DNA from 4 places in the Mesorhizobium sp. WSM3866 genome. Region 2 is predicted to be linked to each of the others. Evidence: riboswitches for the same ligand, from Rfam matches in the RefSeq annotation. Region 2 holds a riboswitch; each other region holds the start of a gene.
What was found. A riboswitch is a leader RNA that binds a small molecule or an ion and turns the genes downstream of it on or off. The one in region 2 is predicted to bind cobalamin.
Positions count from the first base shown of each region.

Region 1: linked by a shared signal. The riboswitch ahead of bluB (5,6-dimethylbenzimidazole synthase) and the one ahead of metE (5-methyltetrahydropteroyltriglutamate--homocysteine S-methyltransferase) in region 2 are both predicted to bind cobalamin.
Region 3: linked by a shared signal. The riboswitch ahead of CK222_RS28205 (HoxN/HupN/NixA family nickel/cobalt transporter) and the one ahead of metE (5-methyltetrahydropteroyltriglutamate--homocysteine S-methyltransferase) in region 2 are both predicted to bind cobalamin.
Region 4: linked by a shared signal. The riboswitch ahead of CK222_RS23245 (DUF1636 family protein) and the one ahead of metE (5-methyltetrahydropteroyltriglutamate--homocysteine S-methyltransferase) in region 2 are both predicted to bind cobalamin.

Region 1 is NZ_NSGC01000003.1:514,131-522,034, forward strand. Features, by position in the region: gene CK222_RS10515 (GFA family protein) at 1-214, shown strand, start outside; gene CK222_RS10520 (hypothetical protein) at 204-488, opposite strand; gene dxs (1-deoxy-D-xylulose-5-phosphate synthase) at 639-2,552, opposite strand; gene CK222_RS10530 (pirin family protein) at 2,685-3,605, opposite strand; gene CK222_RS10535 (DUF2277 domain-containing protein) at 3,614-3,880, opposite strand; gene CK222_RS10540 (exodeoxyribonuclease VII small subunit) at 4,072-4,323, opposite strand; gene CK222_RS10545 (histone deacetylase family protein) at 4,327-5,253, opposite strand; cobalamin riboswitch at 5,368-5,546, shown strand; gene bluB (5,6-dimethylbenzimidazole synthase) at 5,589-6,320, shown strand; gene CK222_RS10555 (aminotransferase class V-fold PLP-dependent enzyme) at 6,668-7,729, shown strand.
Region 2 is NZ_NSGC01000014.1:130,757-138,660, reverse strand. Features, by position in the region: partial or broken gene CK222_RS26230 (DUF982 domain-containing protein) at 1-61, shown strand, start outside; gene CK222_RS26220 (DUF982 domain-containing protein) at 334-582, shown strand; gene metE (5-methyltetrahydropteroyltriglutamate--homocysteine S-methyltransferase) at 1,253-3,604, opposite strand; cobalamin riboswitch at 3,693-3,892, opposite strand; gene CK222_RS26210 (prolyl oligopeptidase family serine peptidase) at 4,331-6,460, opposite strand; gene CK222_RS31930 (hypothetical protein) at 6,902-7,162, opposite strand; partial or broken gene CK222_RS33095 (IS110 family transposase) at 7,550-7,660, shown strand.
Region 3 is NZ_NSGC01000019.1:37,814-45,717, forward strand. Features, by position in the region: gene CK222_RS28185 (xanthine dehydrogenase family protein molybdopterin-binding subunit) at 1-654, shown strand, start outside; gene CK222_RS28190 (MoaD/ThiS family protein) at 717-962, shown strand; gene CK222_RS28195 (group 1 truncated hemoglobin) at 1,003-1,506, opposite strand; gene CK222_RS28200 (HWE histidine kinase domain-containing protein) at 1,823-3,292, shown strand; gene CK222_RS28205 (HoxN/HupN/NixA family nickel/cobalt transporter) at 3,827-4,894, opposite strand; cobalamin riboswitch at 4,984-5,175, opposite strand; gene CK222_RS28210 (DOPA 4,5-dioxygenase family protein) at 5,256-5,663, opposite strand; gene CK222_RS28215 (hypothetical protein) at 5,905-6,630, opposite strand; gene CK222_RS32565 (hypothetical protein) at 7,162-7,305, shown strand; gene CK222_RS28220 (nucleoside hydrolase) at 7,336-7,904, opposite strand, start outside.
Region 4 is NZ_NSGC01000010.1:253,024-260,927, reverse strand. Features, by position in the region: gene cobN (cobaltochelatase subunit CobN) at 1-1,355, opposite strand, end outside; gene cobW (cobalamin biosynthesis protein CobW) at 1,373-2,410, opposite strand; gene CK222_RS23245 (DUF1636 family protein) at 2,412-2,840, opposite strand; cobalamin riboswitch at 2,879-3,079, opposite strand; gene CK222_RS23240 (winged helix-turn-helix domain-containing protein) at 3,109-4,308, opposite strand; gene CK222_RS23235 (NADH-quinone oxidoreductase subunit A) at 4,643-5,008, shown strand; gene CK222_RS23230 (NADH-quinone oxidoreductase subunit B) at 4,999-5,580, shown strand; gene CK222_RS23225 (NADH-quinone oxidoreductase subunit C) at 5,585-6,190, shown strand; gene CK222_RS23220 (NADH-quinone oxidoreductase subunit D) at 6,200-7,390, shown strand; gene CK222_RS23215 (NADH-quinone oxidoreductase subunit E) at 7,810-7,904, shown strand, end outside.

The DNA of each region.
Region 1 (7,904 bases), on a different contig from region 2:
GGAAATCCTGTTCTGTCCGAAATGCGCCTGTGTGCTCGCCTGGCGCGGGTTGCTTCCCGGCTCGAGCGGCCGCACTCGCATCGCCGTCAATGTCAGGCTGGCCCCGCCGGAGGCGGTCGCCGACCTGCCGATCGAGCATTTCGACGGCCTCGAAACGTTCGACGACCTGCCGCGCGACGGCCGCTGCGTGCGCGATATGTGGTTTAGAAAATAGTCCGCGAGACCGGGCGCTCGACCGCCGGCATCAGGCCGTCATTGTGGGAGGCCTGCTCGCGCGGCTCAGCAGGAGCCGGCGCCGTCGGCGCGACTTCCTGCGGCACCACCAGTTGGGGAGCCTGCTTGTAGGAGAAGCCGCCGCGGATGTTGCCCATCTTGCCGGCAACGATGTCCATCACCGCCTTTTCGAGGTTGCGGTCGTAACGCGTTTCGGCTGCCACCGGCGCGGCCATGGCACTCAGCAGGGCCATGCCGCAAAGGAACGAATTCATTGTTCTTATCCCCTGCCTAGGACCAGGGTTTTAGCAGGGCGCCCGTTGAAAATCGGCCAAAAGACAAGGTAACCGAACGGCCAAATGAAAACGTAAACAAACAGTTGCAGCCGCAGCCAGCAAACTCAATCGGAGAGCTGAGGTTTCGATTCAGGCGCGCTGCGCCTGCATTCCATGGCCGAGTGCGGCGAAGACCGTCCGCACGATGCCGGTCGTGTCGAGGCCCGCGTCGGCATACATCTTCTCAGGCTTGGCGTGATCGGTGAACTCGTCCGGCAAGACCAGCGGGCGCACCTTGAGGCCGTTTTCCAACAGGCCTTCATGGGCGAGGAAATGCAGCACCTGGCTGGCGAAGCCGCCGACCGCGCCCTCCTCGACCGTCACGAGAACCTCATGCGAGCGCGCCAGGCGGCGGATGAGATCCTCGTCCAGCGGCTTGGCGAAGCGAGCGTCGGCAACGGTGGTCGAAAGGCCCGCGGCGCCGAGCTCCTCGGCGGCCAGCAGGCAATCCTGCAGCCGCGTGCCGAACGAGAGCAGCGCCACCTTGGTGCCTTCCTTGAGAATGCGGCCTTTGCCGATCTCGAGCACTGAGCCGCGCTCCGGCATGTCGACGCCGACGCCGTTGCCGCGCGGATAGCGGAAGGCGATCGGGCCGCCGTCGTAGTCGGCTGCCGTGCGCACCATATGGCGAAGCTCCGCCTCATCGGCGGCGGCCATGACGACGAAGCCAGGCAGCGAGGCGAGGAAGGTCGTGTCGAAGGCGCCGCAGTGCGTGGCGCCGTCGGCGCCGACGAAGCCGGCGCGGTCGATCGGGAAGCGCACCGGCAGTTTCTGGATTGCCACGTCGTGCACCACCTGATCGTAGGCGCGCTGCAGGAAGGTCGAATAGATGGCGGCGAAAGGCTTGTAGCCTTCGGTGGCGAGGCCAGCGGCGAAAGTCACCGCATGCTGCTCGGCAATGCCGACATCGAAGGTTCGGGCCGGGAACACCTCGCCGAAGAGGTCGAGGCCGGTGCCACTCGGCATGGCGGCGGTGATCGCCACGATTCGTTCGTCCTCGCGCGCCTCCTGGATCAGGCTCTCGGCGAAGACCTTGGTGTAGCTCGGCGCGTTGGCCGGCGCTTTCGCCTGCGCGCCGGTGATGACGTCGAACTTGTTGACGCCGTGATACTTGTCGGCGGCGGCCTCCGCCGGCGCGTAGCCCTTGCCCTTCTGGGTGACGACATGGATCAGAATGGGACCGTCGCCATTGTCGCGGACGTTCTTCAGCACCGGGATCAGGTGCTCCAAATTGTGTCCATCGATCGGGCCGATGTGGAAGAATCCCATCTCCTCGAACAGCGTGCCGCCGGTGACGTAACCGCGCGCATGCTCGACGGCGCGGGTGATGGCGCTGTCGGCGCGCTTGCCGAGATAGGAGGTCAGCTTCTTGCCGAAATCGCGCAGGCCGAGATAGGTCTTGCCGGAGGCAAGCCTCGCCAGATAGGCGCTCATTGCGCCGGTCGGCGGGGCGATCGACATGTCGTTGTCGTTGAGGATGACGATCAGGCGGGCATTGAGCGCGCCGGCATTGTTCATCGCCTCATAGGCCATCCCGGCGGACATGGCGCCGTCGCCAATGACGGCGATGACATTGTTGCGGCCGCCCGAGAGGTCGCGGCCCATCGCCATGCCGAGGCCGGCCGAAATCGAAGTCGAGGAATGCGCTGCGCCGAAGGGGTCGTATTCGCTCTCTGCGCGCCGGGTGAAGCCGGAGAGACCGCCTTCCTGGCGAAGCGTTCGGATGCGGTCGCGGCGGCCGGTCAGGATTTTGTGCGGATAGGCCTGGTGGCCAACGTCCCAGATCAGCCGGTCTTCTGGCGTGTTGAAGACATAGTGCAGCGCAACCGTAAGCTCGACGACGCCGAGACCGGCGCCAAGATGGCCGCCGGTGTGCGACACCGCATCGATCAGCTCCGCGCGCAGTTCGGTCGCCAGCTGCGGCAGCTCGCTTTCATCAAGCGCCCGCAGATCCGCCGGGATGCGGACTTTGTCGAGGAGCGGCGTGTCAGGCTTCGGGTTCACTCTGGGACGGCCTGTCAACTTAACCTTGGGTTAACCTTCAAATAAGCGCTTTGCTATGCGCGAGATAGGCTGACGGCGCGCCAATGTAAATGCGTGTCAGTGACGCGCCTGGCGCAGGATGTCCATCCTGCGCTAACCTTCCGGCAGCGGAATGAATTCTTCCTCATCGCCAGGAACGATATCGAAGCGGCCCGTCTTCCATTCTTCCTTGGCCTGCTCGATGCGTTCTTTCGAGGACGAAACGAAATTCCACCAGATATAACGTTTGGAGCCCAGCGACGCTCCGCCGAACAGCATGAAATGCGCGCCGCGCTCGGACGACACGACGATTTCCTCGCCCGGTTTGAACACCAAGAGCCGATCGGCCGGGAAACGGTCGCCGGCAATCGAAACCTCGCTCTCCAGCGTGTAGATGGCGCGTTCCTCGGCGTCGCCGGGGATTTTGACGCTGGCGCCCGCCGCCAGCCGCAGATCGGCATAGAGCGTTTCCGAGGCGGTCGCGACGGGCGAGCGCAGCCCGGAAAATTCGCCGATGACGACGCGGCCGCTAACGCCCTCGGCATCGATTTCGGGCAGTTGGACGACCGACGTGTTCGCGAACACCGGGGCGATTTCTTCCTTGCTGTCCGGCAGCGCCAGCCAGGTTTGCAGGCCGGAAATCGACATCGGCGCGCCGCGCAATTCCTCGGGCGTGCGCTCGGAATGAACGATGCCGCGGCCGGCGGTCATCAAATTCACGTCGCCCGGCGCGATCACCATTTCGGTGCCGAGCGAGTCGCGATGCCTGATCTTGCCGTCGAACAGATAAGTGACGGTGGAAAGCCCGATATGCGGATGCGGGCGCACGTCGATCGCATGGCCGGCGCGCAGGATGGCCGGACCCATGCGGTCGAAGAAGATGAACGGACCGACCAGCCTGCGCTTCGCCGTCGGCAAGGCGCGGCGAACCTCGAAGCCGCCAATGTCCTTGGCGTTCGGAATGACCATCAACTCGATCTGGTCGCAGGCGAAGGCGTCGCCGGCCTCAGGATCGTTGCCCGGAAAGAAGCTCATGACCGGCGTCAGGCGAAGCGGAGCGCGGATCGGGCCTTCGCCTTGGCGGCCTCTTCCTCGCGGTTGCGCGGATGCTGGGTGGTTTCGAGGCTGTCAAGCAGCTCGCGCGCGGCGGCGGCGATCGCCTCGACGGCGTGGTTGAAGGCATGCTCGTTGCGCTTGGACGGCTTGGTCGCGCCGCTCAGCTTGCGAACGAACTGCAGCGCCGCGTCATGGACCTCGTCGTCGGTCGCCGGCGGATCGAAGTTGAACAGGGTCTTGATGCTTCGGCACATGCTTTAACTCCTTACCTGCTTTCTGCCCGAACCGGTCTGACATTGTGCACCGAGGTGTGTTGAGATTCAGGTCAGACCGAGCCGAAAATGGCGGGTTCCGAGAACCGGACCGGAGCGTACTTGAAGGACGTGAGCACCGGAACCGCAGAAAGCCGCGTTTGCAGGCGGCCTCACCTGAATATCAATACACCTCACTCGGCGTCGAGCGGCTCCGTTCCAACCGGCTTGCCGTCGCGCGAGAGCCTGATCTTCTCGACCTTGTCCTCGGCGGCCTTGAGCAAGCGGTCGCAATGAGCCTTCAGCGCCTCGCCGCGCTCGTAGATCTTGATCGACTGGTCGAGCGGAACGTCGCCGCGCTCCAGATCATCGACGATCTTCTCCAGCGCGTCGAGCGCCTGTTCGAAGCTCATCGCCTTGACGTCTTGGTTAGCTTCATCAGCCATCATTCATCCCTTCATCAGCCGCCCGACATGGGCGGCGACCGAAAATGCCAATCCTTGCAGATCGTAACCGCCCTCCAGCAGGCTGACGAGCCGGTTGCCGCTGTGGCGCCCGGCGCGCTCCATCAGCTGGCCGGTCGCCCAGTCGAAATCATCCTCGGTCAGGTTGATCGCGGCCAGCGGATCGCGATGGTGCGCATCGAAACCGGCGGAAATGATGATCAGATCCGGCTGGAAGGCGTCGATCGACGGCAGCACGCGCGACAGGAAGGCGTCGCGGAACGTGTCGCTGCCGGTGCTCGGCGCAAGCGGCGCGTTGACGATGTTGCCGGCGCCGGTCTCGCTCTTGGCACCGGTGCCCGGATAAAGCGGCATCTGGTGGGTCGAGCAATAGAGCACCGACGGATCGTCCCAGAAAATGTCCTGCGTGCCGTTGCCGTGATGCACATCCCAATCGACGATGGCGACGCGCTCGGCCAGATGCTTCTCCTGCGCATAACGGGCGGCGATCGCCGCGGTGTTGAACAGGCAAAAGCCCATCGCGGTCGCTTTTTCGGCGTGATGGCCGGGCGGACGCGCGGCAACGAAGACATTGGCGGCACGGCCCTCGAACACATCGTCGACGGCGGCGTTCGCCGCGCCGATCGCCGTCACCGCGGCCTGCCAGCTTTTCGGGCTGGCGCTGGTGTCGGCATCGATCGAGACGATCCCCGTCTCGGGAATCGCAGCGCGGACACGGCCGACGAAATCCTCCGGATGCGCGTAAAGGATAGTCGCCTCGTCGCCTTCCGGCGCCTCGACGCGGTCGAGGGCCGAAAAAGCCTCGTCGTCGAGCACGCGCTCGATGGCGCGCAAACGGTCGGGCCGCTCGGGGTGGCCGGGCGGCGTGAGGTGTTCCAGGAATACCGGATGAGTGTAAAGACGAGTGGTCATGGCGCCTAATCTAGGCACCTGTCGCACGGATAGCCATGTTTCAGCGCCGAATGATTGGGGAAATCGCGCCCAATCGTGTCGCTGGCGGCATTGGCCCGGCCTCGGCTTCGCGATAAGGTCGCGTCGCTGCCTGGTGCCCGCAACGCGGGAGAATCGGGAACACGGTTGAAATCCGTGGCGTGCCCAACGCTGTGAGGGGGACCGCGCCGGCAAACGCCACTGTCCCAGACGGGAAGGCGCCGGATGCGGGTCGATCCCGAGCCAGAAGACCGGCCCGGCAGACATGGTCATCCGCATGGTCAGGCGGAGGACTGCTTATCGCAAGGGGACAAGCGATGCAGGCACGAACAGCCGCCGCCGGCGGCGATGACTTTGACCAATTGGCGCGCGACGCCGTCTACCGGGCCATGTTCACCCGGCGCGACGTGCGCAGCCATTTCCTTACCGACGATCTCGACGACGGCGTTTTGGCGCGGCTGCTCACCGCGGCACACCACGCGCCGTCGGTCGGCTACATGCAGCCCTGGAACTTCATCATCATCCGGGACGCCACAAGGCGGCGGCAGGTGCGCGACCTTTTCCTCGCCGCGCGCGAACAGGAACTGCCGGCGATCGAGGTGGAGCGGCGGGCGCTCTACCGCAAGCTGAAGCTCGAGGGCATCTGCGAAAGCGCGCTCAACCTCTGCATCACCTGCGACCGCCAGCGCTCTAAGAACTCGCCGCTCGGGCGCTGGCACAATCCGGAGATGGACCTCTACAGCACCGTCTGCGCGGTGCAGAATTTCTGGCTCGCGGCGCGGGCGGAAGGCGTCGGGGTTGGCTGGGTGAGCATCATCGAGCCCGAAGCGCTGAAGCGACTGCTGTCGATCCCCGAGCACGTCACGCCGATCGCCTATCTCTGCGTCGGCCGCGTCTCGGAATTCGCGCCAAGGCCCGACCTCGAAGCGCATGGCTGGGGCAAGCGCCTGCCGCTGCCCGAGCTGGTGATGAGCGAGACCTTTTGCGGCGCCGGCGAGGCGCCGCTCAAATCGGCGATCGCTCGTCTCGGAGAACGATTGAAGCCTTAGAACCGCTCGGCGTTCCATAGACCCGCACCAACCGCAACGCGCCATCGCGCTTCGCGTTTGCGCAATGGCGCATTGGCAGGCCTGACCGTCGTTGCCCGCTCTCAGAAACCGGGGATTGTTCGCGCATCGCTTGACAACGTGACGGTTCTTCTTGGCGTGATTGGGCCGGATCTCCGCACTCGCTTCCTCACGGCTAACCCTGTGCCAAGCGATGTCGTTCTCGGGCTTCAACGTCTCGCGAATTCACCGGCGTTCGCAATTAAATTCTGTTTTCTCATGTGAATAGGCAGATTGAGCTGGGCTACGGCGCTTATTGTCGGGCCATAGATGAGACGCGGCGCGTTCCCATGAATTTTTTTGCAATAGATCGGTCCGCCGAACATGAGGACGAAGCGGAATGGGAGCGCATCCGCGCAAAATACCCCCCGCAAGAACCACTCCTCAACTTGAACAACGCCGCGGTCAGTCCCCCACCGACTGTTGTCGAGGAAGCGACGGTTGACGCCTACCGCTTCATCAGTCGCAATCCCGACTACAATATGTGGAGCAAGCTCGACACAGCACTTCCTCATATCAAACGCGAGCTGGCGGAACTGATCGATTGCAGCCCCGGAGAGATCGCGCTGAACCGGAATTCGTCGGAGGGTCTTTCGACAGCGATCTTCGGAATACCGCTGACTAAGGGCGATCAAGTGCTGATCTCGCCTTGGGACTACCCCAGCGTTCGTGCGGGCTGGCTGCAGCGGCAACAGCGCGAGGGCATCGAGGTTGTAAACTGCACATTCGACCTCATGGACAGCGACGACGACATCATCGAATCCTATGTTCAGGCGATGACCCCGCGTACCCGCGTCCTGCAGCTGACTCACATGTACCACTGGAACGGGCGTGTCCTGCCGGTGAACCGGCTCTGCGAAATCGCGCGGGAGCGCGACATCATGACTGTCGTCGACGGTGCCCAGACTTTTGCTCAGATGCCTGTCAGCTTCCGCGAACTCGATTGCGATTTTTTTGTCACCAGCCTGCACAAGTGGCTCGGTGCTCCTATCGGCAACGGGATGCTGGTCGTCAGCGAACGCCGGATCGATACCACCTGGCCATTGCTTGCACCTTTCGACCAGCCCGCGGTGCACATAGACAGGTTCGACCATTGGAATCTCGGCACCTACAATTCCGCTGTCCAGGCAGGAATCGCGCCCGCAATTCAATTCCACAAGGCGATCGGCGCGGAACGGATGCATGCGCGACTGCGCGAACTCACCCGATATTGGGTAGGTCTCGTCCAGGACATTCCCGGTTTCAGGCTCCATACGCCGACCGACACGGACAGCCTCGCTGCGATAAGTCTGTTTTCGATCGACAGCATCGACATGCAGCAACTCGAGCGCGACCTTCGCGAGAAACACTAGGTCCACGTGAAATACCGCAAGGTCGAGCACGTCGAGGGTTTGCGGGTTTCGCCACACATTTACATGCTTAAGCGCGATCTTGATGCCTTTGTCGCCGCGCTGCGAAGCGCTGTGGAGTGAACCGACGAATTTTCTCTGGCTGTGCCCGACCTTAGCCGTCTGCTGTCTGGCGAAT
Region 2 (7,904 bases):
AACCTCGGCGATGAAGTGGATTGCCGCCTGCAGATCGGGCAGTGGAAAAGTGCAGGTGTAGCCTTCGACGACATGTTTGAGGCTGGCAAGGCGCGTCAAAGAGTGCAGTATGTTCAGGTTCCACAGCTAGACTACGCGAATGAGAAGCAGTTCCTCACCACCGACTCCAAGAGCGCAGATCGCACGCAACCTGACTATGGCCAGACGCAGCTCATGGCGATCGCTTGGTCGCCAATGGTCCGCTTAAGTGGTCCAGGTGCATCGGTCGCGTTCGACTGAGTAAACAAATACGACCCGGGCGGTTTGCCGCATAGTAGCTGTGGAGGAGGGGGGATGACCGGGTTGATCAGATTTGAGAGGCCAGTCGTTGTTCAGGTCAGCCGCCGCAGCTCAGAGCGTATCGTGTTCGACGTCAACGACGCGGCCGCTATCTTGCTGCGGGATCTGCATCATGAGACCGATAAACGCAGAATAGCGATGGAGGCCTGTCTGCAGGTGTTACGCGGTAAGACCCATGCGCCAGCCGCTCGACGAGCTTTCGTCGCAGCCGCGCTCGAAGCACGCATTCTACGCAACGATTGAGATTTATGACGCCGCTTGCGCGGTCCGAACACCGCTGCCGGCATCCGCCAGGAGCAAGCCAACCCCGCACTTTCCGCGATGGCTTTCCTGGTCGCGAGTGGGATCTTCCACCATCAAAACGCAACGGTCCGCCAGCCAAGCTGCGGTCGCTCGGCTTCGCCTTCGCGGCGATCGTAATCGGAGACAGAGGCAGACGGGCCATTGAGCGAGAGTTGGCCCGCTGCAGATGACAAAGCGCGATGCCGCCTCGATAGTCTACAGAAGTGCCGTTTGAATGTTCCCCTGCTTAGCGCTGCATCCGGTTTCCCGGAACACCCTTGGACCGGCGCCACGTGATCGCCGATGCCTCTCCCGATGATCGCCGATCGTCGGAGTGGAGGTCTCGGCGTCGGAAAGATGATAGTGATATTGGACTATCCCAATCCGGAGTAGTCCGAAACCCGCTGGAGGTCAGCCGTCTCGTTTCTGGCCGGCTCATTTGAGGGCCGGCCTTCGATCGCTCACCAGCCCCGGCCTTTGGAACAGCTGGCTTGGACGCGTTATAACAAGGCCCGCGACAGACCAAGCTTGCCGAGGTTTCGTCAGCGGCAGATCGATTTCTTTGGGTGAGCCGGATAGACTCGCCCGCGGTGTAGCGTCGCCGCTCACCGCCGGCGAGTGTCACCGAGCCCTACGCCGTCTGCGTTTTTTCCCGAATTGCGCGTGCCGCAGCCACCATGTTCGCCAGGGCAGGCCGGACCTCCTCCCATCTGCGCGTTTTGAGACCGCAGTCGGGATTCACCCACACTTGGTCATCCAGCAATCGTTCGCGCGCAAGCATGATGAGGTTGGAAATCTCGCCCACTTCCGGGACCCGCGGCGAGTGAATGTCATAGACGCCAGGTCCGATGTCGTTCGGATACTTGAAGGTTCGAAGCGTATCGAGCAGTTCCATCTGCGAGCGCGAGGTTTCAATGGAGATCACATCGGCATCCATTGCGGCAATCGCGTCCACGATGTCGCCGAACTCGGAGTAGCACATATGGGTGTGGATCTGGGTCGCATCGCTGACGGCCGTCGAAGCCAGCCGGAAGCATTCGACGGCCCAGTCGAGATAGGCCTCCCAGTCGGCCGCGCGCAGCGGCAAGCCCTCCCGCAGTGCGGCTTCGTCGATCTGGATCATCTTGGCGCCGGCCTTTTCAAGGTCGCTCACTTCATCGCGAATGGCGAGCGCGACCTGGCGGCAGACGGCTGAGCGCGGAAGGTCGTCTCGGACGAAGGACCAGTTGAGGATCGTCACCGGGCCGGTAAGCATGCCCTTCACCGGCTTCAGCGTTAGCGACTGGGCATATCGCCACCAATCCAGTGTCATCGGATTTTGTCGCGACACATCTCCAATGATGATCGGGGGTCGCACAAAGCGCGAGCCATAGCTCTGCACCCACCCGTGTTGCGTGAAGGCGAAGCCGCAGAGCTGCTCGGCGAAATATTGCACCATATCGTTGCGCTCGAATTCGCCGTGGACCAGCACGTCGAGTCCAATCTCTTCTTGCCAGCGAACGGCGGCTCTTATCTCTTTCTTCAGGAACGCTTCATAGTCGATGTAACTCAGCTGGCCTTTGGCATGAGCTGCCCGCGCCTTGCGAATCTCGGCTGTTTGCGGGAAGGAGCCGATCGTCGTGGTGGGGAAGGAGGGCAAACCAAATGCGTCGGCCTGAAGCTTGGAGCGGACGGGAAATGCGCTCTTCCGACGCGTCATGCCGACCTTGATGCTGGCGATCCGGCCTTCGACCAGGGGATCATGCACCTTCGCGGATGTCGCGCGAACGGCGGCAGCCTCAGCCGACGCCTCCAGTTCGGCGGCAACTGCGTCCCGGCCTTCGGCCAGGGCACGGGCGAGCACGACCAGCTCGTCGGTCTTTTGCGTTGCGAAGGCGAGCCACGACCTTACATCCGCATCGAGTGCCGTCTCCATGTCCAGGTCGATCGGCACATGCAGCATCGAGCAGGACGGGGCAATCTCCACCCGCTCCAGTGGCCAACCCGCGACGATCGACTTGATACGGTCAAGTATGGCAGGCAGGTTCGCGCGCCAGACGTTGCGTCCGTCGATCAGCCCGAGCGAGAGCACAAGTTCCTTCTGCGCGCGGCCCACGGCCTCCAACTGCTCTGGAGCGCGCACGAGATCCACGTGCAGTCCCGCCACGGGCAGAGAAATTGCGGTCTCGAGATTGTCTCCCAGCGATCCGAAATAGGTAGCGACCATGATCTTCAACTCGGGTGCTGCTTTCGACAGCCGGGAATAGGCGAATTGGAGCGCATCCCGTTCGTTGGGAATCAGATCGAGCACGAGCGCCGGCTCATCGATCTGCACCCAATCGGCTCCCGCGAGCTTTAGCCTCTGCAGGAGCTCCTCGTAGACAGGCAGCAGCCGTGGCAGGAGCGCGATAGGGTTGAAACCTTTCTCAGATGACTTCGCCAACTTGAGAAAGGTAACCGGTCCAAGCAGGACCGGGCGAGTGTGGATGCCGAGCGCCTTGGCCTCGAGGAAATGATCGACCGGTTTCACCGACGAGAGGGCAAAGCTCTGATCGTCCGTGAGTTCCGGCACTATGTAATGATAATTGGTGTCGAACCACTTGGTCATTTCCATCGCGGCAAGGCCGTGCCCACTGGCCGCATGCTCGTCACCGGCATGTCCACAATCCGCGGCCTGACCTTGATTGCCGCGCGCCATGGCGAAATAGATATCGAGTGGGACCTCGCCGCCAGTCCAGGCGTATCGTGCCGGCACGGCGCCGACCATGGCGACTGTGTCGAGCACATGGTCATAAAGTGAGAAATCGGTGGACGGGATTTTCGACACGCCGCGATCGTGCTGCTCCCTCCAGCTAGCGGCACGCAGCGTCTTCGCCGTCGCGAGCAGGTCGGCAGCGGGAGAATTTCCGGACCAGTAGTTTTCAAGCGCGAATTTCAGTTCCCGCCGTCGACCGATACGCGGCACGCCGAGCGTTGCTACAGCAATTCGTTGAGAGACAGTCATGCCATACCCCGATGGTTGGGGCGGGGGACAAGGAACGCGGGTTAGGCGGCACGAAGCCGAGCTACCGCGACCACCGGACACCCCGCCCGTGGACGTTGTTCGTCGTGGCAGGTCTCCTGGCTCGCGGGTCAAAGCCTGTGCCCGTCTTCCCGAGGCCGTTCGCCTCAGTGACATCAATGGGCTTGGCTCGCCGCTAACAGTTGCGGGGGCAGCGCCGGCATCGCACGGCTTCCCTCTTAGCTCCGCTACGGCAGTGCCGCGCGGAGAACCATGACATGCGCACAATCACAGCAGCTTCGCTGCTTGTCAATACCATATAACGAGATGTTTATGTGATTATGCGAAAAGCGCCTTGCGCTGGTCGGTCTCTTTCGTCCGAATATGCCCCCGAGCCGGGCAGGCGGAACTGCCCAAAGCTTGGCTCGCAGATCGGTGTCGTAGACGGGCGCGAGCAATAAGGGGGAGGTGGAGGGGGAGGGTAAGACGCGCAGGGGGATTTTGGAAACGCGACAGCCTGCTGTGCCAGCAGCACCAGGACGACGGCCGCTGCTACTCCCCGCGACACGTTCATTCGCTTTGTTGCCATGATATTTCTCCTTGCTCTTCAGAATTGTAGTCTGTGGTGTGAAGTGCTCCGTCGATTGATTGAGATCGACAAGGCGCTAGCGCGCATTGTGCAAACTGTACTCGCACGGTTTGTACCTTGTCCCAGTCCTCGACCTGTACTCACTCATCGGAAGTTCGCCCTTGTCGAGCTCCGGGTCCTTTATGAAAGCCATCGGCATGCCACCCGATCGCGCTGCGAAGAAAACCGATACCGAGGCTGATGAATGCGGCTCGCTCCCGATTGTCCTTGCCGTAGCCGTGCCCGCCCGCGCTGGGCTCGTAGAAGTAAGCGGGATAGCCAAGGGCCTGCAGCTTTGCCGCCATCTTGCGCGCATGGCCCGGGTGGACGCGGTCGTCGCGTCTCATGGTGGCGAGCAGGATAGGCGGATAGGGCTGTCCCGACGACGCGGCGTGATAGGCCGAGATTTCACTCAGGAAAGCCCAATCGTCAGCCTTGTCGGGATCGCCATATTCGTCGATCCAACTCGCGCCTGCCAGAAGCTTGGTGTAACGGCGCATGTCGACAAGCGGAACCGTGCAGAACAGCGCGCCGAAACGCTCAGGATAGCGGGTAAGCATGTTGGCGATCAGCAGGCCGCCATTTGAGCCGCCCTGGGCGGCAATCCGCCTCGGCAGCGTGATGCCCCTTCGCACGAGATCGGCGGCAACGGCGGCGAAATCGTCATGGGCGAGACGCTTGCCCTCCCTGCGCCCGGCTTCGTGCCAGCAGGTGCCGAACTCGCCGCCGCCGCGGATGTTGGCCACCACACACGTGCCGCCGCGCTCGAGCCACAGCTTGCCGAGGGTGGAGTTGTAGGAGGGCAGGAGCGATATGCCGAACCCGCCATAGGCGGTAAGGTGAACTGGGGCATCTCCGTTCCCGTTTGGTGGACCGACCTGCGTATAGGGGATCATCTCACCATCGATCGAGACTGCCTCGTGGCGTGTGATCACCAGTGCGGATGCGTCGAAATTCTCCGGGCTGCGCTTCAGAATTGCTGAAGCGCTGAGAGGCGGCGCGGCCTTGAGATCGAACAGCAAAAGCTGCGGCGGCGTGATCGGATCCTGAACGCAAACCAGGACCTCCCCATTGGTCTCGTGATCTGCCGCATCGAGTGACCAGAGGTGAACAGTCCCTTGCGACGGCAAGGCGTCCAGGGCTCGGCGTGTCCATTCCTGCGGGCCTGGGGTGAACACCTCGAATCTCGGAGCGAGGTTCGCCAGGTAGTGGATAATGAGCTTCCCGTCATTCCAGAAGAATGACTGCAGACAGCGCCTCTCGGCTGGTTCAAACAGGGTACTAAAATGACGCTCTCCAGCAAGGAAAGAGGAAAGCGAAATGCCGATTAGTGCGTCGGCGCTATAGGTCGTCCCGGCGACCGTCCATGGTTTGCGCGGCTTTACCGCCAGCCAATCGCCGAAGTTAGCCCACCTGGCGTCCTTCGGAAGATCGATCTCTGTCTTCGGCCCGCTTCTATCACCAATGTGGACTTTCTTCGCGAGCCAGGCCAATTGCTCAATGAACCACAAGCGCTCGCCCTCGGCGGTACGGTCCAGATGGCCATTCACACCGAGGGTTTCGGAACCGGTCTCGAAGATTACCGGCGCGGTGAGCGGATCCGCGCCACGCTTCCACAGTCGCACGGTGCGTGGGTAGCCGCAGCGCGTTGCCATGCCATCGCCAAGCGCACTGCATAGCACAAGAGTGTTGGGGTCGAGCCAATCAATGTCGCCCTTGGCCTCTGGGAGATTGAAACCGTCGGCGACAAAGCTGAGAGAGCTCAGGTCGAATTCGCGATGCACGACCGCATCGCTGCCGCCGCGCGACAGGCGCAGAACGGCTCTTTCCCGTCTCTCCGGCTCGATCAACGCACCACTCCAGACCCAGTCCTCTCCGTCGCTAGCCGCGAGCGCATCCAGATCGAGCAGTAGCTCCCATTGGGCGTCCGCGTTCACGTAGAGGGCAAGGGTGGTTCGGCGCCACAGTCCTCGCGGATTGCCAGCATCTTGCCAAAAATTGTAGAGGTACGGACCGCAGCGCGTGACCAGGGGAATCCGGCCGGGACGATCGAAAATCGCCGTAAGCGCCGCCCGGTCGCGCTCGAACTGCGTTCCCGCGAAGTCCTTCAAGGTTTTCGCCGACTGGTTGGCGGTCCACGAAAGTGCCCGTTGGCCATCCACATCCTCAAGCCAAAGATGGGGGTCATCGTCGGGCGCATTCAGTGTTGGGCGGAAATCGAATTCAGTCATGTCCGAAAGACCTGAGGAATGAAAGCGCAATGGCTCTCGTCTGCTCGAGAAGGCTCAATTTTTGCGGTGACGCCCGTACGTTCGAAAAGCGTGACATGGATGAAGTTCTTCCCAGTTGGTGCGGCGTCGCAGTGCTTTTTGCGCATAGGACCGCAACCGTCGTGCCAACTGGGAAATCCTTGTTAAACAATGGATCGCTCTGGCGGCGCTGTGTCCGATGTCAGACATCGTCGCGAACGCGACAATGAGCGTACCGGTAATCAGCGGGCCAAATTCCGGCGCAAGGCGGCTTATCTCGATGCCGGATCGTTCTTGTTGTTATCGACGCCAATCAGTATTTCCATTCCTGGGAGTACGAGAAGATGCCTAATAAGAAGGGCGGCACAGCCCGCTTACAATCGGCTCACTATCTGCCACGTCACTGCGATTTCTCCGCTTCTTTCACTGGAAAGGCGCACCAAGAACGGGGCATTCCTCAATACAAGCGTCCGCAGCCTTCAACATACGTTCACTTGGGTTAAATCCTGGCAGCATTTGCCCAAGGATCATAGCGTTAAGGAACAGCGAACCGCCAAGACGCGGATGAGTCGTGTGCCCTATCGCCAAGCTGTAATTTGAAGGGTTGCCACCATAGCGGAATGCAATATTCCGCGCATTTGACACACCTGATACACCGCGTTTCTTTTTACCTTCGGCACTCATCGTTTTCTCTTCGCTTTCTTATGTTGTCTGTATCGCAACAGGCGGCAAGATTGTTCAATAAATATGCCAACGTCACCAATGACGTATCTGCTTACGCGCTCATTTTCTTGAAGCGTTCCGGCAAATAGAACGCATTTGTGCTTTGAGTTACTTCTAGCTCAAACCTTCGGAAGCTTTGCCTCTGTTGTCCGGCAACAGACGCGACACCATCGCTCCAGTTGCCGCCCCCCAACTTGCAAAGGCCGTGCCAGCATCTCAGCGTCCATTAAGGTCCGTTTGCTTTGCAAAACTCGACAGTGCCCAGACGTCGGCTTGTAGTGAACCTCACATTTTGTCCGCCGCGGCTGGAACCGGCCGCCTGTCATTTAAGCCGCCAGATCAATTGAACGCCCATATCCGCGCACGAAGAGCTGGACCATGCGCCACTTGCGCTACTTGCAGGAGCAGCGGTTTGACGTCTTGCAACATCACATCTCGCTCCAGGAGATGGTCGAAGCGTGCGCGTCTCGAAAGAGTGGCAATGCGCCTGTGCGGCCTAGGGACAAAGCAGCAGCTTCAAGAGAAGGATCGAGGCTTCTTCGTTCACCCGTCTGGACATTGCCAAGTCGGGGGCAGACGCGATCTGATTTCCGTCGGAGCACGGCACCGGGTTCACTCGAACGCCAAGCTCGCCTGGACGGCAGGAGGCCAGCTCCGTGTCGCTCCAGGCAAGCCGATGCAGAACCGAATCTGCGAAGTCTTG
Region 3 (7,904 bases), on a different contig from region 2:
GCCATCAAGGTGCTGCGCGAGCGCGCCGCGCAGATGTGGGACATCTCGGTCGACGACGTTGCCTGGGAAAAAGGCCACGCGGTCGCCAAGGGCGAGAAGCACGGCAATCTCGGCAAGCTGTCGGTGAAGGAGATCGCCGCACAGTCCGGCAAGACCGGCGGGCCGATCGCCGGCCATAGCGAGCTCGTCGCCGACGGCGCCGGCGTCTCCTTCGCCACCCATATCTGCGACGTCGAGGTCGATCCCGAGACCGGCTCGACCAGGGTGATCCGCTACACGGTGGTGCAGGATGCCGGCAAGGCCGTGCACCCGACCTATGTCGAGGGCCAGTACCAGGGCGGTGCCGCGCAAGGCATCGGCTGGGCGCTCAACGAGGAGTATATCTACGGCAAGGACGGCCGCCTGCAGAACCCGGGCTTCCTCGACTACCGCATCCCGGTGTGCTCCGACCTGCCGATGATCGACACGCAGATCCTCGAAATCCCCAACCCCAACCACCCCTACGGGGTGCGCGGCGTCGGCGAGACCTCGATCGTGCCGCCGCTGGCGGCGATCGCCAACGCGGTGTCGAACGCGGTGGGCGTGCGCATGAGCCACATCCCGATGTCGCCGCCGCGGATTCTTGCAGCGCTCGAGGCCGAACGGGAAGGCTAGCATGCTGAAAAGCGCGAAGCGGTTTTCAGCTCACGTCACGGTCCAATGAGGATCAGGCGATAATGGTCCAAGTCACGCTCTGGGGCTCGCTCAGCGCCGCCGCCGGAGGCAAGGACAAGCTCGACATCGAGGCCAAGGACATCAGGGAGCTGTTCCGCAAGCTTGCGGAACAGCATCCCGCGTTCGAACCCCTGCTCGATCGCGGCATCGCGGTCGCGATCGACGGGACGATCTATCGCGACACGTGGTCGAAGGAACTGCCGCCGGGGGCGGAGATTTTCCTGCTGCCGCGGCTGGCGGGTGGATAGGCGGAGCGGCGGACCGCCTTCGCCGGATTCGCGCTGAGCCTCACCCCTTTTTGACAGAGCCGGCAGTGACCTCATCCTTCTGCGCGGCAAAGGCTTCCAGGACCTCGGTCTTTTCGGCTTTCGGAACCTTGAAGCGGTCGAGCGTCCGCCCGAGTTCCGCTGCGACCTCGTCGAATTCGGCGGGAGAAATCTTCAGGTCCTTGTGGGCCTCCTCGAGGCCGAGCGGCGTCGCGCCCGGCTTGGTGGCCACGAACTTGAAGGGGCCGCCGGAAACATCGCACACCCACAGCGTACGCATGAACTTGAGGCCCGGCAGCCGTTCGAGGTTCTTGGTGTGCCATTTGCGCAGTTGCGGGTTCTTGGACTTCTTGCCGACGATGGGGTTTTTCACGACGGCGTCGCTGAAGTGATCGACCACGGCTGCGATGGCGAACACGCCTCCCAACCGATCGTATAGACTCTTGTCCGGCGCGGTCTGCTTGGTCTGCGCCAGCGCATCGCCGGCGGGCAATATGGCGGTCGACGCGGCCGCCACCGCCAGCACGGCGACGACGCTTCGTCTCGAAAGAGAGGTCGAAACAGCCGTTTTCATCTCCGGTACCTCCGTTGGGCCAGAGCCGGCCGCTCTGGCGGCTTCAATGCGTGATTGCGGGACATATGCACTTTGCCTCAAACGGCATCGTATGAGGAACTAACGAAACTGCGCCCGAAATATTCCTCCGGCGGACCGGCAGCCTGGGGTCTATTCACGATGGCTAAAATTTTGCGTGACGGAGACGGATACATAAACGGCGTCGCGCGTTAATGCGCCTATGGCTGACGGGCTCTTCCGTGAATCGTGGCCTCGCGGAAACGGCGAGATGGCGCGATTCATTCGCGAATATCCCTGGTCGGAAAGCCCGCTCGGGCCGATCGAGACATGGACGCTCAGCCTGAGGACGACGGTCGACCTGATGCTCGCCGCCGAAGCCCAGATCGTGCTTTTCTGCGGGCCGGAGTTTGTCGCGCTCTACAATGACGCCTACGCGCCGACCATTGGCGACAAGCATCCGCGCGCGCTCGGCCGTCCCGCCGAGGAAAACTGGTCCGAGCTCTGGACCGACCTCGAGCCGCTGCTGCGCGGAGTTCTCGAAACCGGCGAAACCTTCTCGGCCAGGGACCGGCCTTTCTACATCGAACGATCCGGCCTGGTCGGCGAGACGGTCTATTTCGACATCTCCTATTCCGCAGTGCGGGCGCAGGACGGCACGGTCGAAGCCGTGCTCTGCATCGTTTCGGAGACCACGGCCCGGGTGCTGGCGGCAGCAAAGGTGCGCGAAAGCGAGCAGCGGTTTCGCGCGCTGGTCAATGCCAGCTCCGACGTGGTTTACCGGATGAGCCCGGACTGGCAGGAAATGCATGAGCTGGACGGCCGCGGCTTCCTGTCGAGCGCCCAGGGGCCGGCGATCCGCTGGCGCGACGAATACCTGTTCCCGGAAGACCAGGCGAGCATCCAGGCGGCGATCGAGCGCGCCATCATGGAGCGCGGCGTGTTCGAGCTCGAGCACAGGGTGCGGCGCGCCGACGGGTCCGCCGGCTGGACCACCTCACGGGCAATCCCCATCGTCGATGACACCGGCAGCATCCTGGAATGGTTCGGCATGGCGGCCGACATCACCGAAAAACGGGCGAGCGAACAGCAGATCCAGCTTCTGATGCGCGAGGTGAACCACCGCGTCAAAAACCAGTACGCCGTGATCCTTTCGATGATCCGCGAGACGAGCAAGCGCGCGACCGACCCGCGCGCATTCGAACACCAGATCCGCGAACGCATCATGGCGCTGTCGCGCTCGCACGACCTCTTGGTGCTCAACGACTGGCGCGGCGCAGGCATGGCCGACCTTGTGCGCGAACATCTGCGGCCGTTCGCACACGAAGAGCGAATCTCGCCTTGCGGGCCGGACGTGACGTTGCGGCTGAACGCGGTGCAGAACATCGGCATGGCGCTGCATGAGCTGGGCACCAACGCGACGAAATACGGCGCCCTAGCCGGCGACGCCGGAACCGTGCGGATGGACTGGCGGGTAGCACCGGCCCCCGAAGGCAGCGATTTCGAGCTGGTCTGGGAGGAACATTTTTCCGAACCTCCCGCGGCCGCCGATGCCAACCCGCATAAAGGCTTCGGCAGCGTCGTTCTCCAGCGCGTCGTCCCCACCAGCCTCTCCGGCAGCGCCTCCATGGAACGGCTGCCCGGCCTCGTTCGCTGGACGCTCTCGGCGCCGCTCGCCAACGTGGTCGTCGCCGGCGGGGCGGAGCTGGACGGCGATGAGCAGATCGCCGGGCTGACGTGAGGCCGGTTGCATCCTGGGAGACCGAACAGGGCGGCTCGCCGCCACGTCGGAAGCTCGCTGGCGCCGCCGAGCCCTCGCCGTAGCGCCGTACGCCGAATGGCTTGCGCTGCTCCCATTTTTGCTTTCCCCTTCCCCGCTTTTTTAGAACAGAAAAGCGCCAGCTTTTCTGTTCTGGACTCTGGATATTTGGACTCTGGATTCTGGCTTATGGATTATGGGGCTTATCCCAGGCCTTAACCCCTGGCTTATCCAAGCGCAGAATTCCGTCACACTTCCAAAGGCTTGGGCTACGGCTCCTCAGCATGCCTTTGAAGCGCGTGCGCACGGGCCGGCGATCTCCTGTCGCTGTCTGCCAACAGTGAACAAAATGGGAACAAGAATGTCAAGCCGAGCACCGCTGACGGGGCGGCGATCGACCTTTGCCGTCATCGGCTTCCCGATGCCGAGGCATTCAAGGCGGCAGGCTGGCAGCCCGCCGGCGTCTGATGGCAGAGAGATGCGGCTGGCCTGCTGCAGCCAGCCGCCGCCGGCGGCTTATGAATTCTTTGCTGCGGATCCGATCTCCACATCGTCTAGCCCCTTGGCCTTGTAGACGACATAGGAGATCGCCCAGGCGGCGATGAAGATGCCCATAATGGCGAAGCCCAGATTGTTGAAATTGTCGTTGAGCGTGCCGACGCCGTTCCAGAAGCCGCCCGACAGACCGAGCTTGTCACCGATCAGGCCGAGCGCCTCGATGCCGCCGATCAGTACTGCGACAAGGACCGACACCAGGGTGATCGTCATGTTGTAGTACAGTTTGCGGATCGGCTTGACGAAGGCCCACTCATAGGCGCCGAGCATCATCACACCATCGGTCGTGTCGACCAGTGACATACCGGCCGCGAAAAGCACCGGGAAGACCAGAATGGCCTCGAACGGCACGCCCTTGGCCGCTTGTGCCGCGGACACGCCGAACATGGCGACTTCGGTCGCGGTGTCGAAGCCAAGGCCGAAGAGGAAACCAAGTGGGAACATGTGCCAGCTGCGCGACACCAGCCGGAACATCGGGCGGAAGACGCGGGCCAGGAAGCCGCGATTGTTGAGCAGCAGGTCCAGATCCTCCTCGACAAACGCCCCACCGGCCCGCACCCGCCGATAGCTTCTGTAGATCGAGAAGAAGATGACGATGTTCATCGCCGCGATGGCGAGCAGGAAGAGTGCGGAAACGCCGGTACTGATCGTGCCGCCAATCTCCTGAAAGCTCTGGAAGCGGCCGAGCAGGGACGTTGCTGCCGCGATAGCCGCAGCGACGATGACGACGATCGTCGAATGGCCGAGTGCGAAAAAGAAGCCGACGGAGACCGGCCGTTTGCCGTTCTGCATCAGCTTGCGCGTGACGTTGTCGATGGCCGCTATGTGGTCGGCGTCGACGGCGTGGCGCAAGCCCAGGCCATAAATGACGAGAGCGACGCCAAGCAATGTCGGCTTGTCGTGGAAGGCGACGAAAGCCCACAGCCACGCCCCGACGTTGAGAATGGCGAGTGCGCTGTAGATTGTAATCAGCCTGGCCTTCAGGTCCGGCGCGCTTTTGTTCAGCATTTTCGATAGTTGGATCAGCATGGTTCTGCCTTTGACGTTGCCTGTCATCGCAGGGAACTCGCCCCGCCGTCCGGCCAGGCGCGCACACCGGATCACCCCGTCCGATGTTCTGCTTTGACGTCCATGATGGCAGGTCTCCTGGCTCGCGGATTGCCGCCGCTTTCGCCTTCCCGGCCCATGCAGCCAGTGGCATCGTGAAACCGGCATGCCGCTTACAGTTGCGGGGGCAGCCACGGCTTTGGATTTCTCCGCACCGCGTTCCCTTTTGATCCCCGAAGGGAACCATCGGCGCGAATTCGCCACACCGCGGTTGGCCAGTCAATCAACAACTCCGACGGCCAGCCGCCTCTCACGCCATCGTGACGAGATCGCCGCGCCCCCCTCACACCCCCAGCGTCGGCTCGGTATTCACCTCCAGCGCTTCCTCTGCCTCGTCCTCCTCGCCAAGCACGTCGCCCTTCACCGGCAGTGCCCGGCCGATCCAGATCGGGTCGATAAGGTGGTCGCGCTTGGGGTTGGTGGTGTTGGGATGGATGAGGATGCTCAGGCCGCCGTGGTTCAGCATCAGCCAGGGAACCAGCGTGGCAAAGATCTCGGTGGCGAAGGAGACCTGGTACATGGCTTGCTGGTGCGGGCCGACCGGCTCGTCGCGCCAGTTGCCCAGGCGCACGCGGAAGCGCTCTGCGATGCGCTGGCGCAGCCATTCGGCATGCTGCCGCTCGGCCTCCCCGCCGTAGTAGATATGGGCGTGATAGCTGGCGATCTCGGCGATCGGCCTGACTTCGTTCATCGCGATGCTCCCCTTCGACGATTTTTTTGCGCCCGGCGGAACTCTAGCCGAAGCGCGGGCGCCTTGTCTGCAGCCGGCTGAGGTCCGCGCCTGCGGTCGGCAGGGTTATCGGATATGGCGCTCCCCCGCTCCGTCTCGGCTGCGCCGAGCCACCTCTTCCCCACCTTGTGGGGCGGGGAAATGCCAACCGCCGAGGTTGCAACCGGCAGGAAGGATGGCAACGGCCGTTGTGCCTTTGCCTCTAAATCACCGCGGTGACCGCGCCCTTCGCATTTAGGCGACAGCCGACTTTCGCCTGCCTCACTTCGATGCCGCCTCGCCCGTCATAGTCTATGCGCACCTCGATCGGCGCGTTGAGCCCGCTTCGGCGTTGACGCAAGGGGCCGGCGCTGACCGTGTAAACACGCACGGCGCCGAGGGGCTTGGCGGCCGCCGCGATCGCGGCGCGACAGGCGCGCACTACGGCGGCCGGCGTGCCGGGTATCGCCTTCGGAGGTGACAGCGGCGCGATGCGATAGCCTTTGGTGACCCGCCGGAGGTCGCCGCCGGCGGATCTGGAGGGCCTCAGCACTGGAGGCAGCACAATGGTCTGCGTCGCGCTTTTGGCCAAAGCAGGGGCTGTCGGCACCGCGGCCGGGTTCTGCGCAGAGGCAGCCGATCCGCTGACGGCGGAAGGATCGTCGCCCGCGGCGGCGGCGCCCACGCTTGTCGACACGCCTGTGCTGGTGCTGCCCAGATTGCCGCCGGCATTGACGCCGAGCGATCCGCCGCCGGTCGATGCGCCGACGTTTGCGCCGCCGACACCGTCGGCACTGGCGCCCACGCCCGCCGACACGCCTTGCGAACCGGCGCCCAATCCGGCGCCCACGCCGATGCCGCCGACCTTGCCGCCCACGCCGACGTCAAGCGCCGAGGCAGGCCCGATCGGGATGGCGATCGCCAGCGCGGCTGCTAGGTATTTTTTCATGGCCGGACCTTTGTTCCAAGGCCAACCTTGTGTGGCTCCTCATCGAGCGTTCCGCTCGACAGCGGTCTGCGAAGCCTTCGTCGCGCGAACGCGTGCCGAGCGATGGCGACTTCTCGCCTTGCCAGGCATCGGCCTCGGCGGTGACCGGCGCGGCTGGAGGCCGCTCGAAAGACGAATGATAGAAAAGCGGTCTCGGCAACGCCAAGCACTGAAAAAGGCTTAGGACTTCTCCTTTCAACTTAGCTGTCGACAGCAGAGCAAGTTTGAGCTCGCCTACGCGCTGCTAACGGGTAACTTTCAAATTAGTTTCAACTAAAATGCAACAGAACAAGGACACCACCGTGCCAGCGCCGGTTGCTGATGCCGACGCCGGGCTCTCGTCGAAATGGCCGTCTCGCCTTCGCCGGGCCAATTCTCCCCCACTTCCTGGCGTGCGCGGGCCTGGAGGCTTGAGAGTCGCCCAGGGCGGCAAGGCGCCCGCGCTACCGGCTCGAAGCCGCAACGCTCGTCGCGCTGGCCGACAAGGACGCGGTGCTGGTCGGCCAGGCCGACCTGTTGCGATCGATGGTCGAGGGTGCGGCCGGCGATGCGATCCTGGCCAACAAGCGCGAGATCGAGACCGGCATCGCCGCCATCAGCGCCACATTGCGCGACAGGCAATCGTTCCTGCTGTGAGGGCCGGCTAGGCCTTGCCCCTGGAGCGCCTCACGCCTTTTGACTGGTGAGGCGCTCGAGCGCATCGACGATCAGGTCGCAGAATTTCGCATGGTCGAGCTTCATCGCCACGGTATGGCGGAAATCGACCTGCTCGCTCGCCGTGCCGCCGAAATGGCGCATGCCGCCCAGCTTCTCGAAATTGCAGACCGTCATGCCCCTGGTCCACCGTCCGGCAAGCTCGACGCGGATATCGGCCTTCTCGGTGGTGAAGACGCCTGCATCGATCATCGCCGCCACGCAGCAGGCGTCATGGACGGCGGGATGGGCTATCTGCAGCAGGCCGCCATGCGTGGTCGCGATGAACTCCCAGATATCGAGAATGAATTTGGCGATCGGGCCGCCGACAGCGCGCACCCTGTCCTGCAGGTCGGGGGTGGCCAAGGCCTGGTGCGTGAGGTCGAGCCCCACCATGGTGACGTCCCAAGCGGCGCGGAACACCACGTCTGCGGCCTCCGGGTCGGCATAGACGTTGAACTCGGCCGCGGGCGTGATGTTGCCGCGCGTGAAACTTCCGCCCATCGCGACGACCCGCTTCACCCGCTCGACGATGCGCGGCT
Region 4 (7,904 bases), on a different contig from region 2:
AGCAGCCCGCGTGGCGATTGTGGAATCCCATCAACCGCATAGCCCTGTTCCTTGAGGTCGTGCAGCATGGCGAGCACACTCGACGGAACGTCGAGGCCGACGGCATAGCCTGTACGTCCGGGCGCGCTTGGATAATCCGGAATCAGGATCGCCAGCTTGCGTTCCGCCCGCTGCGTCCGTTGAAGGCGGAGGAATGCGGCGATGCGGGCGGCGACCTGGGCGACGCGATCCGTTTCCGGTCGGTTGGCGAAGGCGCGGAAGGCCAGCGCCGGATCGGTGTCAATCTCGCCCTTGAAGGAGATCGCGCCGGCGAGGATACGGCCATCGAGCTCGGGCAGCACGACATGCATGGCAAGGTCGGCGGGCGCCAGGCCGCGCTGGTTTTTCTCCCAGACTTCGCGCCGCGTCGTGGCGACGATGACCTGGAACACGGGCACGCGGGCACGGTCGAAGAGCGTTTCGGCACCCGGCTCGGCACCGGAGGCGAAGGCGGTTGCAGTGACGATGGCGGACGGGTTCAGCGAGGCGATGGCGGTTTCGACGAAAGCCAGCGATACCGGGTCCTTGAGGCTCGAAACAAAGATCGGCATTGGCGTCATGCCCTGCGAGCGAAGGGCATCTGCGAGTGCATCGATTGGCGCGACGTCCGCGGCAAGCAGCATCGAGCGGTAGAAGAGGATGGGGATGACGGGGGCACCGACGCTGTCGATGTTGAGCTCCGCCACACCCCCCTCTCTCCTGCCGGACAGAGGGAGGTGTGACGGATCGCCGACGTTCAAGAAGACTGATTTCGCGACAACTCCGATTCCTGGTTGATAGTACCCCGCCTTCGGCACGCTCACCGGCTCGGCCACGGCCGTATCCGACCCGGCGAGCCTTGCCAGTCTTTGCACCAGCGCGCTCATGTTCGCCGGGCCGCCTTCGCGGAAATAGCCGAGCAGGGCGTCGAGTTCGGCGCGCGGCAGGGTCGAGGCTTCGATCAGCCGCTGGTCCTCGTCATGGCTTTCGCCCGGCAGCAGCGCCAGCTTGATGCCGCGCTCGCGTGCGACCGCGGCGAGCTGGTCGGAGCCATAGCGCCACCAGTCATAACCGCCCAGGATGCGGACGAGGACCACCTTGGCGTGACGGGCAACGCTGTCGATCCAGAGGTCCACCGACATCGGATGGCGGAGATCGCGAAGTGCTGCCAGCCGCATCGACGGCAGCCGCGCGGCGTCGGCCTTCCACGCAGCGGCGAGGCCGGCGAGATCGCTGTCGGTGAAGGACAGGGCCACGACATCCGCAGGCGTCTGCCTGAGGTCGATCGGCTCGGCGAGATCGTCGAGCGAGGCGGATGTCGTGGTGAGGATGTGCATCGCGGTTCGGTCTTGCCTCAGCCGGCGAGGATACGCTCGATCGCCGGGCGGTTCAGCCCCTTGAGGCCGATGACGACGAGCCGCGATCGGCGGTCGTCGTCCGGCGTCCAGGCGCGGTCGTAATAGTGGTTGACGCGCGGGCCGACGGCCTGGAGCAGCAGCCGCATCGGCTTGCCGCCCACCTCGACAAAGCCTTTGACGCGCAGAACGTTTTCCTGCTCGGCGGCGAGAGCGACGCGCTTTGCCAGCTCATCCGGACTGGCGATGGACGGGATATCGAGGACGAAGGAGTCGAAATCGTCATGCTCATGGTCGAGCTCGTCATCGTGATGCGTCTTGCGGTTCTCGATGTCGTCCTCGACCGCGAGGCCAAGACCGAGCAGCACGGAGGGGTCGACCTTGCCCTGCGCGGTCGGCACGACCTTGACGGCGCGCGCCACGTGCTCGCCGATAACGGCATTGGCGCGGACTGAGCCCGCCGCGTCCATCAGATCGCTCTTCGACAGGATGATGAGGTCGGCGCAGGCGATCTGGTCCTCGAACACCTCTTCGACCGGATCGTCGTGGTCGAGGGAATCGTCGGCGGCGCGCTGCGCCTGCAGGGCGTCCATGTCGGAGGCGACGCGGCCGTCGGCCAGCGCCGGACCGTCGACCACGGCGATGACGCCATCGACGGTGACGCGGCTCTTCACCGTCGGCCAGTGGAAGGCCTGGACGAGCGGCTTCGGCAAAGCGAGGCCGGAGGTTTCGATCAGGATGTGGTCGACTTTCGGCGTGCGCGACAGGATCTGGTCGAGCGCCGGCACGAAATCGTCGGCGACGGTGCAACAGATGCAACCATTGGCGAGCTCGACGATATTTTCCTCCGGGCAGGTGTCGATGCCGCAGCCTTTCAGGATCTCGCCGTCGATGCCGACATCGCCGAATTCGTTGACGATGATCGCCAGCCGCTTGCCCTTGGCGTTTTCGAGCAGGTTGCGGATCAGCGTGGTCTTGCCGGCGCCGAGAAAGCCGGTCACGACAGTGCAGGGAACACGGGAGAGGGATGCGGTCATGTCAGTCCTTCAGCAGGTAGAGGGGCGGGATGCGGGCAACCAGGCCGCGCTTGAGGGAATCGGGCCGGCCTCGCCAGGGGATGAGGCCGTCGGTCGAGGTGGCAAAGAGCTTTGCGCCGATGACGAGGTCGGCGCCGCTGGTCGTTTCCAGGTCACCGAAGACATAGCTCCAGCAGCCGTCGCGCAGCAGCGCCGCGCTCAGGCGGCGTTTGCAATTGCCGAGACACTCGACGGTGCGGATGCGGATTTTCTCGTCCGGCGCGGCGCGACGCGCGTCTTCGGCAAGGAGGGCGCCGGCGCGCGGATGCGCGTCCGAACCGGTCTCATCGCGGCAGGAGGAGCAGACGATGACGGTCACTTCCGATAGCGCGTCGCGGGGTTCGGACGAAATGTCCGCGGTATTAGCCGGAAAACTGACGTTGCGATCCAAAACCAGGCTCCTTGCCCGGAAAACCCGCCGAGCGATCGGATTCTCATGTCTCAGACGGCAGGTCTCCTGGCTCGCGGGTCGTCGCCTTACGCCGCCTTCCCGGGAAACATCCCAGTGGTTTTCGGCTGAGGCTCGTCGCTCACAGTTGCGGGGACAGCCGCGGATTTGGGTTTTCCCGCACCGCATTCCCTCTTGGCTCCTCCCCTTGCCGGGAGGAGACCGTCTGCGACGGATTTAGGCTTAGAGGTGCTGGCATGTCAACGCGCGGCTACGACACCGAAATGTCGGCCAACGCCGGCCCAAGGTCGCCGGCCGGCGTCACCTCGATGGTTTCCAAGCCGAGCCATGCCTGCATCTGTTTCAACTCATCGAAGAGCTGTGCGGCCGTTTCGGCGGGAGCGCCGGCTTCGGCAAAAGCCGCATGGACGCGCAGCACGCCGGCCGGCCGGTCAGCTCTCAAATCGACCCGGGCAACGATCCGGTCGCCGAGCAGGAAAGGCAGCACGTAGTAGCCGTACTGGCGCTTCTCGGCCGGCGTGTAGATCTCGATGCGGTAGCGGAAGCCGAAGAGTTTTTCCGTCCGGGTGCGTTCGAATACCACCGGATCGAAGGGCGCGAGCAGGGCGCGGGCCTCGATCCGGCGCGGAAAGCGGGCGTCCTTGTGGAGATAGGCGGGCTTGTCCCAGCCTTCGACCTTCACCGGCAGCAGTTCGCCCATCTCGACCAGTTCCTCGATTCTGGCTCTCGTATCGCCAGGCGCCAGGCGGAAATAGTCACGCAGATCGCCATAGGTTGCGATGCCATGGGCGCGGGCGGAAATGCGCAGCAATTGGCGATGCGCGTCCTCGACCGAGGGCACCGGCAGGTCGAGGATGGCCTGCGGCAGAACCCGCTCAGGCAGGTCGTAATAGCGCTCGAATCCTCGCCGGTAGGCGGTGGTGATGCGCCCGGCCCAGAACAGCCATTCGAAAGCGTGCTTGGCCTCGCTCCAGCCCCACCATCCGCCATTGCCCTTGTGGCCTTCGATGTCGGAGGCGGCGATCGGCCCGCGTTCCGCGACTTGCCCGTAGATCTCCTCGATCATCGCCTTGCGCTCGCGGCCCCATTTGGCGAGGCCGAGGTACATTTCCTCGCCTTGCTCGGCGCGCTGCATGCGCCAGCGCATCAACGGATAGGTCTCGACGGGCAGGAAGGAAGCCTCATGGGCCCAGTATTCGAAGACGGTTCGCTTGCGGGTGACGGCCGCGTTGTCGAGCAGCGCAAGCGGGTAGGGGCCGAGGCGCGAATAGAGCGGCATATAGTGGGCGCGCACCACGGCGCTGACGGAATCGATCTGCAGCAGGCCAGTTCGGGAAAGCACGCGGGCGAGATGGCGACGATCGGGCGTGCCGGCAGGCCGCGCATCGCTAAAACCCTGCGCGCCGAGCGCAATGCGCCTTGCTGCGGCGAGCGAGATCTTTTCTTTCATCCAGCTACCTTGCCCTGATCCTTTGCCGGGGTTTCCAGTCGGTGATTCCGGCCATGCTAGCAGGCAAATGGCGGGAGATATGTCAGGATAGAAAAGTGGAGTAAAACATGAAGGAAATCAAACAGGAGCGGATCGGACCAGTTTCTTCCGATATGGCGTCCAGGGCCGGATTTTGAAGAAGGTTTGACTTGCGTCGCCGAAACCGCTGCGCTAACCCTCGCCGCGTCGCAGCATAGGCCACCTAAAACGGTTCAGCGGGTTAAACTGTCACGCTTCCGCCTTAGAGTCCGTTGCTGTAATCAAAGTGAACTGGCCGCCGAAGGAAAGTCGCCGCATGAGCGCACTCCTAAGTTCGTATCTGCCCATCGTGCTCTTCATCGCAGTGGCGATGGTCGTCGGCCTGGCGCTGATCGTTGCGCCGTTCCTGGTTGCCTACCGCAATCCCGATCCGGAAAAGCTTTCCGCCTATGAATGCGGGTTCAACTCATTCGACGACGCCCGCATGAAGTTCGACATCCGCTTCTACCTGGTGTCGATCCTGTTCATCATCTTCGATCTCGAGGTCGCCTTCCTGTTCCCGTGGGCGGTGTCCTTCTCCAAGCTCGGCATGCTCGGCTTCTGGTCGATGATGGTGTTCCTGGCGGTGCTGACCATCGGCTTTGCCTATGAATGGAAAAAAGGAGCGCTGGAATGGGATTGAACGACAGTTCAGGCACCCTCGTCGCGCCGAAGCCCAAGGGCATCATCGATCCCAACACCGGCAGGCCGGTGGGGGAGGACGATCCCTTCTTCCTCGAGATCAATAATGAGCTGGCCGACAAGGGCTTCCTTGTCACCTCGACCGAGGCGCTGATCACCTGGGCGCGCAGCGGCTCGCTGATGTTCATGACCTTCGGTCTCGCCTGCTGCGCGGTCGAGATGATCCACACCTCGATGCCGCGCTATGACTCAGAGAGGTTCGGCGTCGCGCCGCGCGCGTCTCCGCGCCAGTCCGATATCATGATCGTCGCGGGCACACTGACCAACAAGATGGCGCCGGCGCTGCGCAAGGTCTACGACCAGATGCCGGAGCCGCGCTACGTCATCTCGATGGGTTCGTGCGCCAATGGCGGCGGCTATTATCACTATTCCTATTCGGTGGTGCGCGGCTGCGACCGCATCGTGCCGGTCGACATCTATGTCCCCGGCTGCCCGCCGAGCGCCGAAGCGCTGCTCTACGGCATTCTCCTGTTGCAGAAGAAGATCCGCCGCACCGGCACGATCGAACGGTGAACCAATGGCCTTGGCGTTGCACGAACTCTCCACCTATCTCGGCGAGAAGCTCTCCGGCCGCATCGGCGAAACGGTGCTTGCTTATGGCGAACTGACGGTTTGCGTCGAGCCGGGCAACCTGACCGAGGTCGCGACCTTCCTGCGCGACGACCCGCGCTGCCAGTTCGTCTCGATCATCGACATTTGCGGCGCCGACTATCCGTCGCGTGCCAAGCGCTTCGACGTCGTCTACCACCTGTTGTCGCCGAAGCAGAACGTCCGCATCCGCCTCAAGGTCCAGGCCGACGAGGAGACGCTGGTGCCGTCGCTGACCGGCGTCTATCCCGGCGCCGACTGGTTCGAGCGCGAGACCTATGATCTCTACGGCGTGCTCTTCTCCGGCCATCCGGACCTGCGCCGCATCCTCACCGACTACGGCTTTGAAGGGCATCCCCTGCGCAAGGACTTCCCGCTGACCGGCTTCGTCGAGGTTCGCTACGACGACGAGGCCAAGCGGGTCATCTATGAGCCGGTGGAATTGAAGCAGGAATTTAGAAACTTTGACTTTTTGAGCCCATGGGAGGGAACGGATTACGTCCTTCCGGGCGATGAAAAGGCGAAGCCAAATTGAGGCGCCACAATGGCTGAAACCTCCGTCCGCAATTTTAACATTAACTTTGGGCCTCAACACCCTGCTGCCCACGGCGTTTTGCGTCTCGTGCTGGAGCTGGACGGCGAGGTGGTCGATCGCGTCGATCCGCATATCGGCCTGCTGCATCGCGGTACCGAGAAGCTGATCGAGGCCAAGACCTATCTGCAGGCGGTGCCCTATCTCGACCGGCTCGACTATTGCGCGCCGATGAACCAGGAGCATGCCTTCGCGCTCGCGGCCGAGCGCCTGCTCGGCATCGAGGTGCCGAAGCGCGGCCAGCTGATCCGCGTGCTCTATTCCGAAATGGGCCGCATCATGTCGCACATCCTCAATGTGACGACGCAGGCGATGGACGTCGGCGCGCTGACGCCGCCGCTGTGGGGCTTCGTCGAGCGCGAGAAGCTGATGGTGTTTTATGAGCGCGCCTCCGGCTCGCGCATGCATGCGGCCTACTTCCGGCCAGGCGGCGTGCATCAGGACCTGCCGCAGAAGCTGATCGAGGATATCGGCAAGTGGATCGATCCGTTCCTGAAGTCGGTCGACGACCTTGACGCCTTGCTCACCGGCAACCGCATCTTCAAGCAGCGCAATGTCGACATCGGCACGGTGTCGCTCGCCGAAGCCTGGGCCTGGGGTTTTTCGGGCGTGATGGTGCGCGGCTCGGGTGCCGCCTGGGACCTGCGCAAGGCGCAGCCCTACGAATGCTATTCCGAGATGGATTTCGACATCCCGATCGGCAAGAACGGCGACTGCTACGACCGTTATCTCGTGCGCATGGAAGAGATGCGCCAATCGGCCAAGATCATGCGCCAGTGCGTCGATCTTCTGCTCGGCAAGGAGAGCGCCGGACCGGTGTCGAACCTCGACGGCAAGGTGGTGCCGCCGAAGCGCGCGGCGATGAAGCGCTCGATGGAAGCGCTCATCCATCATTTCAAGCTCTATACCGAGGGCTATCGCGTGCCGGCCGGCGAGGTCTATGCGGCTGTCGAGGCGCCGAAGGGCGAGTTCGGCGTCTATCTCGTCTCCGACGGCACCAACAAGCCCTATCGCTGCAAGCTGCGCGCGCCGGGTTTTGCGCATCTGCAGGCCATGGATTTCCTGTGCCGCGGCCACATGCTGGCCGACGTCACCGCCGTGCTTGGCTCCCTCGACATCGTGTTTGGTGAGGTCGATCGGTGAGATTGGGAGCAACTCAGCGATCCAAAGCACTGCTGGCGGCGGCTTGTGTTGCCGCTTCCGTAGAGGCATCCCTAGCTGGGCCCCAAGACGGTCTTACGTCGACCGATCTTCTTCACGACGGATTTAAGCTTGTGGCAGAGGGCGATCTCCTGACGGTACGTGAACTCGGTGGTCACGTCCTTTTGGATTCAGGAATTTTTGTTCTCGGACCTCCTCCGGGGCCGCCTTGTGAGGGCGAGAGGACGTTTGTAGCCGAGATGCCGAGCCTTGCTAAACCTCGCGATTGCGGGCGAGTCACTTGGTGGAACGACCGCTACGACGAGTTCTTGCGTTTGAAACGCGGGCCTGAGGAATTCGTGTGTGTGGTCGGGTCCACCGAAAATTGTTATCGCACCTATAACTAAATCGGGTCAGCAAGAATGTCAGTCCGCCGTCTCGCAGATGCCAGCGTCCAGCCAGCCTCCTTCGCCTTCAACGAGGCGAACGCTGCGGCGGCGCAGCAGTGGATCGCCAA